Regions from separate parts of the Psychrobacillus sp. MER TA 171 genome, predicted to be linked through region 3. Evidence: riboswitches for the same ligand, from Rfam matches in the RefSeq annotation. Region 3 holds a riboswitch; each other region holds the start of a gene.
The links. Region 3 has a riboswitch for S-adenosylmethionine ahead of M3627_RS09455 (O-acetylhomoserine aminocarboxypropyltransferase/cysteine synthase family protein). Riboswitches for the same ligand answer to the same signal wherever they lie in the genome.
Positions count from the first base shown of each region.

Region 1: linked by a shared signal. The riboswitch ahead of M3627_RS14275 (methionine ABC transporter ATP-binding protein) and the one ahead of M3627_RS09455 (O-acetylhomoserine aminocarboxypropyltransferase/cysteine synthase family protein) in region 3 are both predicted to bind S-adenosylmethionine.
Region 2: linked by a shared signal. The riboswitch ahead of metA (homoserine O-acetyltransferase MetA) and the one ahead of M3627_RS09455 (O-acetylhomoserine aminocarboxypropyltransferase/cysteine synthase family protein) in region 3 are both predicted to bind S-adenosylmethionine.

Region 1 is NZ_JAMAWN010000016.1:1,308-4,589, forward strand. Features, by position in the region: gene M3627_RS14270 (methionine ABC transporter permease) at 1-631, opposite strand, end outside; gene M3627_RS14275 (methionine ABC transporter ATP-binding protein) at 624-1,649, opposite strand; SAM riboswitch class I at 1,741-1,845, opposite strand; gene M3627_RS14280 (thioredoxin family protein) at 1,885-2,205, opposite strand; gene M3627_RS14285 (toprim domain-containing protein) at 2,216-2,566, opposite strand; gene gcvH (glycine cleavage system protein GcvH) at 2,641-3,021, opposite strand; gene M3627_RS14295 (arsenate reductase family protein) at 3,095-3,282, opposite strand, start outside.
Region 2 is NZ_JAMAWN010000003.1:247,347-250,628, reverse strand. Features, by position in the region: gene abc-f (ribosomal protection-like ABC-F family protein) at 1-1,698, shown strand, start outside; SAM riboswitch class I at 1,783-1,886, shown strand; gene metA (homoserine O-acetyltransferase MetA) at 2,032-2,940, shown strand.
Region 3 is NZ_JAMAWN010000008.1:51,300-54,581, forward strand. Features, by position in the region: gene M3627_RS09450 (homoserine dehydrogenase) at 1-122, opposite strand, end outside; gene M3627_RS09455 (O-acetylhomoserine aminocarboxypropyltransferase/cysteine synthase family protein) at 247-1,539, opposite strand; SAM riboswitch class I at 1,661-1,777, opposite strand; gene M3627_RS09460 (glycerol-3-phosphate acyltransferase) at 1,922-2,563, shown strand; gene M3627_RS09465 (YdcF family protein) at 2,582-3,169, shown strand; gene M3627_RS09470 (hypothetical protein) at 3,262-3,282, opposite strand, start outside.

The sequences.
Region 1 (3,282 bases), on a different contig from region 3:
TCCATTGTAGAATAAAGACGATGATTAATATTAAAATAGTAGCTATAAACGTTACATCCTCGCGACTACGTTGGAATCCATCTTGAAATGCTAGATTTCCAAGTCCTCCAGCTCCAATAATACCTGCCATCGCTGTGTACCCAACTAGTGAAATACAGGTTACGGTAATACCAGATACTAAGGCGGGCATCGATTCTGGCAATAAAACCTTCCAAATAATTGTAGAAGTTTTAGCACCCATAGATTTAGCTGCCTCTAGTACACCCTTGTCGATTTCTCGTAGTGCGATTAAAACCATACGGGCATAAAATGGAGCAGCTCCAATTACTAATGCAGGGATGGCCGCATTCGGACCACGCATCGATCCCGTCAACAACGTTGTAAATGGTATCAATAAAATGATTAAAATAATAAACGGTATAGAACGGAAAATATTGACTACTCCACTGGTCAACCAGTTTGCTATTTTATTTGCCCATGCTTGGTGTGGACTTGTCAAAAATAATAATAGTCCTAATATTAGTCCAAAGATTGCTGTTAGGACTGTAGAAATTGCAGTCATATAAAGGGTTTCTATAGTGGCTTCCCACATTTTAGGCCAATCAACATTTGGAAATAACGATTCAATCATTGTTGATCACCTCAGTTTTAACTTTTTGCGCGTGGATAAATTCAATTGCCTCTTCCACTGCTTGTTCATTTCCATCTATTTGAAGGATTAGTGTCCCGAACGCTCCACTTTTCGTGTGTGATATATTTCCTTGCACGATGTTTACTTCTAAATCGAACTGTTTGATTAATCTTGAAAGAATTGGTTGCTCTGTAGTATCTCCAACGAAAACGAGCTTAACTAGCTTGCCGTTTGGATAAAGCTTAACTAGATTTTGAATGGTTTGAATTGGCTCTTTAGAATCTGAAATTTGAGAAACGAAACGCTTTGTAATAGGCTGTTGTGGCTTTTGGAATACCTCAAGCACATCTCCCTCTTCTACAACTTGCCCATTTTCCATAACCGCTACTCGGTTACAGATCTTTTGAATAACTTGCATCTCATGTGTGATTAATACAATGGTTAATCCGAGTTTTTCATTAATGCTTACGAGCAAGTCTAAAATGGAGTCGGTTGTTTCAGGGTCAAGAGCTGATGTTGCCTCATCACAAAGCAATACCTCTGGACCATTAGCCAACGCTCTTGCAATTCCTACGCGTTGCTTTTGTCCTCCAGATAATTGAGATGGGTAAGAGTCTCCTCTTCCTTCCAATCCAACAAGGCTTAAAAGCTCCTCTACTCTAGCTTTTCTTTTTTCCTTTGGAACTCCTGCAATTTCTAATGGGAATGCTATATTTTCAGCGACAGTTCGCGACCATAGTAAATTGAAATGCTGGAAGATCATGCTTACTTTTTGACGAAAGCTTCGAAGCTTGTCCTCATTAATAGATGTAATTTCCTGGCCATTCACTGTAATATGACCGTCAGATGGCTTTTCTAGCCCATTCAACAAACGTATTAGCGTACTCTTGCCCGCTCCGCTGTATCCAATAATCCCGAAAATTTCTCCACGCTGTATGTCCAGATTTACACTATCAACTGCAACGATTTCTCCTTGCTTTGTAATAAATCTTTTCGAAACGTCTTTTAAACTAATCAAGTAAATCTGACCACCTTTCCTAATAAAAAACCCCTTCTGCAAAAGAGCAGAAGGGGTGTATGTTATCTATTTAAAATAACGTTCATCCATTCTCTCATTTCCCAAAGCTATAGCTTTGCGTGACTTGGCACCATTTCACTTTCATGACGGTTGCCGGGCTTCAAAGGGCACTTCCCTCCACCTCTCTTAATAAGAGCGACACTATTAAATTGTGTTTTCAACATAACGAATATTATCATAGGTTTTCATCTTCGTCAATAGCCTTTATTGTTTCCAATAAGTAAGGAACTGATTGAAAAGCATAGATTTTCTTTTCCACTTTCCCATGTTTTGTAATAAGAAGACAAGGTACGCTTTCAATTTCCTGTTCTATCGCCAAATCACCTAGAAAATTAATATTTGCCTGACCAATTGGATAGGTAACCATTTCTTTAATAACATTCATCATTTTACTTGCTACCTGACACGTTCCACACATAGGCGTATAGATATAAAACAAGGTAAGTGTTGAATTGTTTTTAGCGCTATCCCATTGTTCTCTAGTCCATTCATTCATACACATCATCCTAAGGTAAAAATTCTTTTTTCACCTTAATATTAACACGTTTTAATATAGATGCCAAAACCTTCGCCGGTGTGTTTGCTACTTCGCCATACGTCGGGTTCGTATACAAATGAATTGCCTCTGGATACTCCTTCCTAACGACCGATCGAATTTGTTCCCCGGATTTGTCTGCATCTAGAAAAGCATAAATCGGCAAGCCATCATAAGGGCTTAATAGCTCCTCCAATTTTACATCGGATATCGTTCCATTAGTACATATAATTTCTGGAGATTCATCGAGAAGGCTTAATAATTGCAGCTTATCAGACCTACCCTCAACGATAATTATTTTATCACTAAATACATGTGCCATTTAGCTTCTCTCCCAACTTATCCTTTCCTTTATTATATGAAAAAAACGCCGATTATTAACCGGCGTTTTCATTATTACTCTGCTATTAATTCTTCGTACTTTTCAGGAGATAATAAGCTGTCCACTTCTGATACGTCAGAAGGCTCAACCACGATCATCCATGCATTTTCATAAGGTGATTCATTAACAAATTCGGGGCTATCTTCTAGCTCAGTATTTACTTCTACTACTTTACCACTGATAGGTGCATATAATTCTGAAACAGTTTTTACGGATTCAACGCTACCAAAAGCGTCTCCTGCCTTGATCTCATCGCCAACTTGTGGAAGTTCAACGAATACGATATCTCCAAGTTCAGATTGTGCAAAATGAGTAATTCCAATACGGACATTTCCGTCCTCATTTTTTACCCATTCATGTTCAGCTGAGTACTTAAAATCTTTAGGTACGCTCATAAATAAACCCCTCTCAAATAATTAATCCATTCTATTTAATATTCACATATTTTCATAGTAAATACAAGGTGCTTTAAGAGGTTTTCCACATGTCTTCAAACTGCTCTTCTTTAAAACCAAGCGTTAGCTTATGTCCATTATATACAAGAGGTCGTTTAATCAATTTTCCATCCGAAGCAAGCAGCTCTAACTGCTCATCCTCCGACATTGTAGGAAGCTTGTCCTTCAATTGTAATTCACGATATTTTACGCCGCTAGTAT
Region 2 (3,282 bases), on a different contig from region 3:
ATTATCACTTTTAAAAAGGGAGCAAAAATAGGTTATTTAGCCCAAATTCCTGCTTTTTCAGAAAGCGTTAAAGGAAAAGACCTGTTATACGATGCTTTCGAGGATACTATGCTACTACAGAAAAAGATGAGTATACTTGAAAAAGAACTAGCAGTGGTAAATGCAGAGGCAATGGAAAAACTTCTAAAGCAGTATGGAGACATACAAGAAAAATTCACGTTACAGGGCGGATATACGATTGATCCCGAAATTGATAAAGTAGTTGAAGGGCTACAACTAGGTGGTTTTGTAGAACAGCCATTTTCAAGTTTAAGTGGTGGAGAGCAAACGAAAATAATGCTTGGACAGCTACTATTAACCAAGCCAGACCTTTTACTGTTGGATGAGCCGACTAATCATTTGGATTTGTTTGCAATAGAGTGGTTAGAGGAGTATTTAGTTAGTTATACAGGTACAGTTGTTATTATTTCACATGACCGATATTTTTTAGATAAGGTAGTTACAAAAGTTGCAGATCTTGAGGATGGTATGCTTACGAAATATCATGGTAATTATTCTTCTTTTTTAATCGAAAAGGAAGAAAAACTTACTCGTGAATTTCAACAGTATGAGGAGCAACAAAAAAAGATAAAGAAAATGAGAGAAGCAATAAAGAGGTTAAGGATTTGGGCTAACCAAGCAGTTCCTCCAAATGCGAGTTTACACCGTCAGGCGAGGAATATGGAACGGGCATTAGAGCGGATGGAAAAGGTTCGTAAACCTCTAATAGATCCTAAGAAAATGAGTCTATCTTTTGACGCGGCACCCCGAAGCGGAAAAGAAGTTGTCATAATGGAAGAGGCTTTCAAAAGCTTTGGTGAAAAAATGTTATTAAACAGTGCAGAGCTTCATGTATATTGGAAGGACCGTCTTGCAATCGTTGGTAGGAATGGAACGGGTAAAACTACCATTTTGAATATTCTTAGAGGAGTAGAGTTAATAGATTCGGGTGAAGCTCGATTTGGTAGTAATGTGCGCCATGGATATCTTTCTCAACATTTCGAAATAACAGATCCAAAAGCTCGCTTAATAGATATTTTTAGAGCAGAAGTAAATGTGGCAGAAGGAGAGGCTCGACACATCTTAGCGAAGTTTATGTTTTATGGGGCGGATGTTTTTAAAAGAATTGCTGATTTAAGCGGAGGAGAAAGAATGCGACTCCGTCTTGCTCAGCTAATGCATCAAGACATAAATTGTCTCATATTAGATGAGCCAACGAATCATCTTGATATTGATTCACGAGAGGTATTAGAGGAAGCGCTAGATGATTTTACAGGGACTATTATTGCTGTATCTCACGATAGATATTTTCTAAATAAACTATTTCCAAGGACTGCTTGGCTTGAGCATGGCGAGCTTACCACATTTGAAGGCCCTTACGAATGGGCAAGGGAAAAATGGAATGAGTTTTGCTCGAAAGAAAATACTAGGAAAGAAATAATCGAGCAGCCATTAAAAGAAGCAACACCTGCCAAACAACAAAAGGAAATTCCTCTGGAAAAGCGAATAAGTGAGCTCGAAAATGTTATAGGTGAGCTAACTAAACAAATTAGCATAGAGAATGACTGGGAAAATTATGAGGCATTAAGCTTGGAAAAACTTCGGGTAGAGGAGCAATTGGAGCAATTATTGGAGAAATGGCTAGATTTAGCAGAATGACCCGAATACTTTTCAAAATGGGTTGATATAAGTAATAGAGCGTGCTAATATAACTTATTAACGAATAATTTAAATAATTTAATATTCTTATCAAGAGAAGTGGAGGGATTAGGCCCTGTGATACTTCGGCAACCTCTGTTGTACAGAAAGGTGCTAATTCCTAACAAGACGATCTTGGAAGATAAGAGCTAGTTAGCAAATTCCTGCCTCTCTTTTCTTACATGGAAAGAGAGGTATTTATTTTAATAATTGCCTTGCTCCTGTTCGATTTCCTACTTAGTTTGAGGCGAAATCACAGGTGCTCTTGCGCATTTCATTGGGAGGGGAAAGTCATTGCCTATCAATATTCCGAAACAATTACCTGCAGCTAAGCTGTTAAAAGAAGAGAAAATTTTTCTCATGGATCAAGAGCGTGCTTACAAGCAGGACATCCGTCCACTTAACATTATTATTTTTAATCTAATGCCTGAGAAGGAAAAAACGGAGCTTCAGCTATTAAGGCTTCTGGGGAATACCCCAATACAAGTGAATATAACCTTTATGAATACAGCGACGCATGAATCCAAGAATGCCAGCAAAACCCATTTGGATACTTTCTACACGACATTTGATCAAATAAGAGAAAAAAAGTTTGATGGGATGATTATCACTGGTGCTCCAGTAGAACAGTTGCCATTTGAGGAGGTCGATTACTGGAATGAAATGAAGGAAATAATGGAATGGTCTAAATCCAATGTTACCTCCACCTTACATATTTGTTGGGGCGCGCAGGCTGCACTGTATTATCATTTTGGTATAGATAAATTCACACTTTCTCGTAAATGCTCGGGAGTGTATCGGCATATATTAACTGACCAAGTGGAGAATTTAATAAGAGGATTTAATGAAGAGTTTAATGCTCCCGTATCTCGTTACACTTCTGTATCTGAAGAAGAAATAGAAAAGCATGAGCGACTAACTATTTTATCCACTTCGGAGGAAGCAGGTGTGTTTCTTGTAAAATCGAACGACAATAAAATGGTGATGGTCACTGGTCATTTAGAGTATGATGCGCACACATTAGCAGAAGAATATCATAGAGACATAACTAAAGGAATAGATATTGAGATGCCAAAATACTATTTTCCAAATAATAATCCCTCTAATAAGCCATTAAATACATGGAGGGCACATACACATTTATTATTTTCTAATTGGTTGAATTACTATGTTTATCAGGCTACTCCTTATAACTGGGAGTAAAAAGAAAAATTATATATGAGTCAATTTCATAAAAGGCATTTTAAAGATTAAAAGTGAACATTATATATATTGATTGCAGCGGAGGGCGGCGAGGTAAGCAGGGATGAGTGAGACAGATAAAGACGTTACAACCACGCGCGAAATCGATGGGTGATGGCTTATCGCTCACTCCACGGAAAGCGTCCGCAATATGAGCGAAAATCAATAATACTTTATTATTAAAAATCATATAAATTCCATTGTTCTCTTTTAATTATTCGTGTTTTCTATACAAACAGGAATTTTGAAATTGACACATTCAAACTCCTGTTTTAATATTCAGGAGTTTTTTATTGATTTTAG
Region 3 (3,282 bases):
GCACAAATCTCAATATCCAACCCTAATGATTTTTTTAAGTCTTCTCTTTTTTCATTTACGATGTGATAAATCCCTTGGCCGACTGTTCCAAACCCTAAAATCGCTGCTTTTATTTTTGCCATGCTGTCTCCTCCAAAATGAATCTGTACAATTGAATATAAATAATCGCACTTGTGTAATATTTCAATAAATTTATTGACTATTTTACATATTGTAGACTATTTTTATTCATTATACAATAGGATTCTATCTAGAGAGGACATTTGTTTTTCTCAAAAGTACTTTTTCGAGTGCATTTTGTAAGTCTTCAACTGCCTCCAAGCCAACAGACAAGCGGATTAGATCCTCTGTAACACCTGATTTTACTAAATCCTCGGGAGTAAGCTGTTGGTGAGTAGTAGAAGCTGGGTGGATAATTAAGGATTTTGCGTCTCCTACATTAGCAACATGAGACCAAATTTCAATATTATCAATAATTTGTCTACCTGCTTCTCTGCCTCCCTTCACTCCAAATGTCAGAATAGAACCGAAGCCATTTTTTAAATACTTTTTAGCCAGCTCGTGCGTTGGATGGTTTTCAAGCCCTAAGTAGTTAACCCATGACACTTCCTCATTTGCATTTAAGTACTCTGCAATCTTCTGTGCATTTTCGTTATGTTTTGGCACTCTTAAGTGAAGTGTTTCTAGTCCTTGAAGAAAGGAAAATGCTGCCTCTGGGCTAAGAGTAGGACCAAAATCCCGAAGCAACTGAACTCTTAGCTTAATTGCAAATGCCACATTTGGTACGTCGATTCCATAACGTAGCCCATGATAAGTAACATCAGGCTCTGTAAATCCCGGAAATTTATCGGAGTTCCAATTGAAATTCCCTCCATCTACTACTACACCACCAATTGTTGTCCCATGTCCTCCAATCCACTTCGTTGCAGAATGTATAACAATGTTAGCTCCATACTCTATAGGATTTGAACCAAAAGGTGTAGCAAATGTGTTATCTACTAATAATGGAACTCCTACTTCATTGGAAATTTTTGAAACAGCTTCTACGTCTAGAACATTTAAGCTTGGATTTCCAATGATTTCTGCAAAGAAGCCTTTCGTTTTCTCTGTAACAGCTTTACGGAAATTTTCTGGGTCAGAGGAATCTACGAATTTTACTGTAATCCCATAACGTGGGAGTGTATGTGCAAATAGATTAAAAGTTCCTCCGTATAAATTTTCAGCAGCTATAATTTCATCTCCAGCTCCAGCAATGTTCAAAATAGAAAATGCTATGGCTGCTGCTCCTGAGGAAAGTGCTACTGCTGCTGTTCCTCCTTCCAGTAATGCAATTCTTTGTTCAAAAACATCTACTGTTGGGTTTGTGATTCTGGAATAGATATTACCAGTCTCTTTCAAGGCAAATAGATTTTGTGCATGCTCAGTGTTTTGAAATACATATGAGGTTGTTTTGTAAATAGGTACTGCTCTAGATCCTGTCACTGGATCAGGCGTTTGTCCACCGTGTAATAGAAGTGTTTCTTTTTGAAGATTAGTCATTTGAATTCCTCCGATTTAGTAGATTAGATGGATGCTGGAGGCCAGAGAGGATTATAGAACAGACAACTATAAAAACCCCTCTTCAATTAAGAAGAGGGGTCAAATTGATGACATGTTCCTCCTCTTATCTTCCAAATTCTATTAAAGAATTTGTAGGATTTAGCACCTTTCCAAGTTATAGAACTTGGTGGTTGCCGGACTTCTTAGGGCCTATTCCCTCAGTCACTCTTGATAAGAGTATTTGATTAGTATTCCATCTTGTTACACAGTATAAGTCTCCATATATTTAGATGTCAAGTCATTTTATAAAAATTCTGAAACTTCTTCTTTTTTTAATCGTTTAATATAATAGATAGAATAATTTTATAAGGGGTGTCATAGAATGGTTGTTTGGATTGTTAGCATTCTCCTAACAGGCTACATTATTGGTTCGCTACATGGATCTAAACTCGCTCAATGGATGAGTGGAGTTAATATAAAAAAAGAAGGCCTAAATAATTCCGGAGCATCCAATGCTACTGTCGTACTTGGCTGGAAGTATGGTGTTTTAGTGGGAGTCATAGATATATTAAAGGGTGCCATTATGATTATTGGTGTACGTGTACTTTCTGAGCAGTGGAGCTTGTTTAGTTCATCAGAGCTGGATCTACTTCTTTATCTAGCTGGTGCCGCGGTTATTTTAGGACACAACTTTCCAGTTTTCACAAAATTTAAAGGTGGGAAAGGCACAGCCTCCATCATCGGGGTTTTACTTGCATTACATTGGCCGGTAGGACTGGCTGGATTGCTTATATTAATCTGCGTTACACTTTTAACAGATTATTTGTTGATTGGGGTTTTGTTTTTTTACCTCATATTTTTAGGAGCCTCTGTCTGGACAGCAGATGGAACAGGACCAATCTTAATAGCAGGCTTCCTATTTTTAATGGCTTCCTTCTTACACATAGAGAATGTCCAACGATTAATACGGAACGAGGAAACAAAAATTTCCTCTGTTATAAAGAAAAAGAAGCCTTCGGTTTAAAGGAAAAGAGTGAGTTAAATGAGCAAAAAAAAGAGGTGGATTGTGGTCATTCCATTCATAATAATCGCATCGAGCGGATTAGGTATGTGGATGCTTACAAGTAAATGGCTCGAGGATGGGTTAAAGCCTAAGGCCGACGGTTCCAATGAGTATGCCATTGTGTTAGGGGCCAAGGTCAAAAAAGGGCACATCCCTTCTCTAGCACTTCTTTATCGTTTGGAAGCAGCACTAGATTATGCTGAAAAATACCCATCTGTAAAACTTGTTGTTACTGGAGGACAGGGACAAGATGAGGATATAGAAGAAGCTATAGTCATGAAGAACTATCTCGTAGAGAATGGAATTATGGAGAGTCGAATCATAGTAGAAGATCAATCTACCTCTACGTATGAAAACCTTTTATACTCTCAACAGCTTCTCCCTGACAGCGTTACCTCTGTCACAATTATTACGAGCGATTTCCATTTACAGCGAGCAAAAATTATAGCTGAGGGAATAGGATGGGACGCAGACGTGGTAGCAGCTAGGACACCACAAATTTCAGAGGCAAAACTACGTTTGCGCGAAAGAGCGGCCTTGCTAAAAACCTTTGTTTCCGGAGAATAACAAGGGAGGGATAAAAAAAGAAGAGTAGCTATGCTACCCCCTCCTTTCTCCCTCCCCCAGCTCTCGCTCATTTGCGAATTATAGGAAAGTTATTAACCCTCGACCAGTGCATA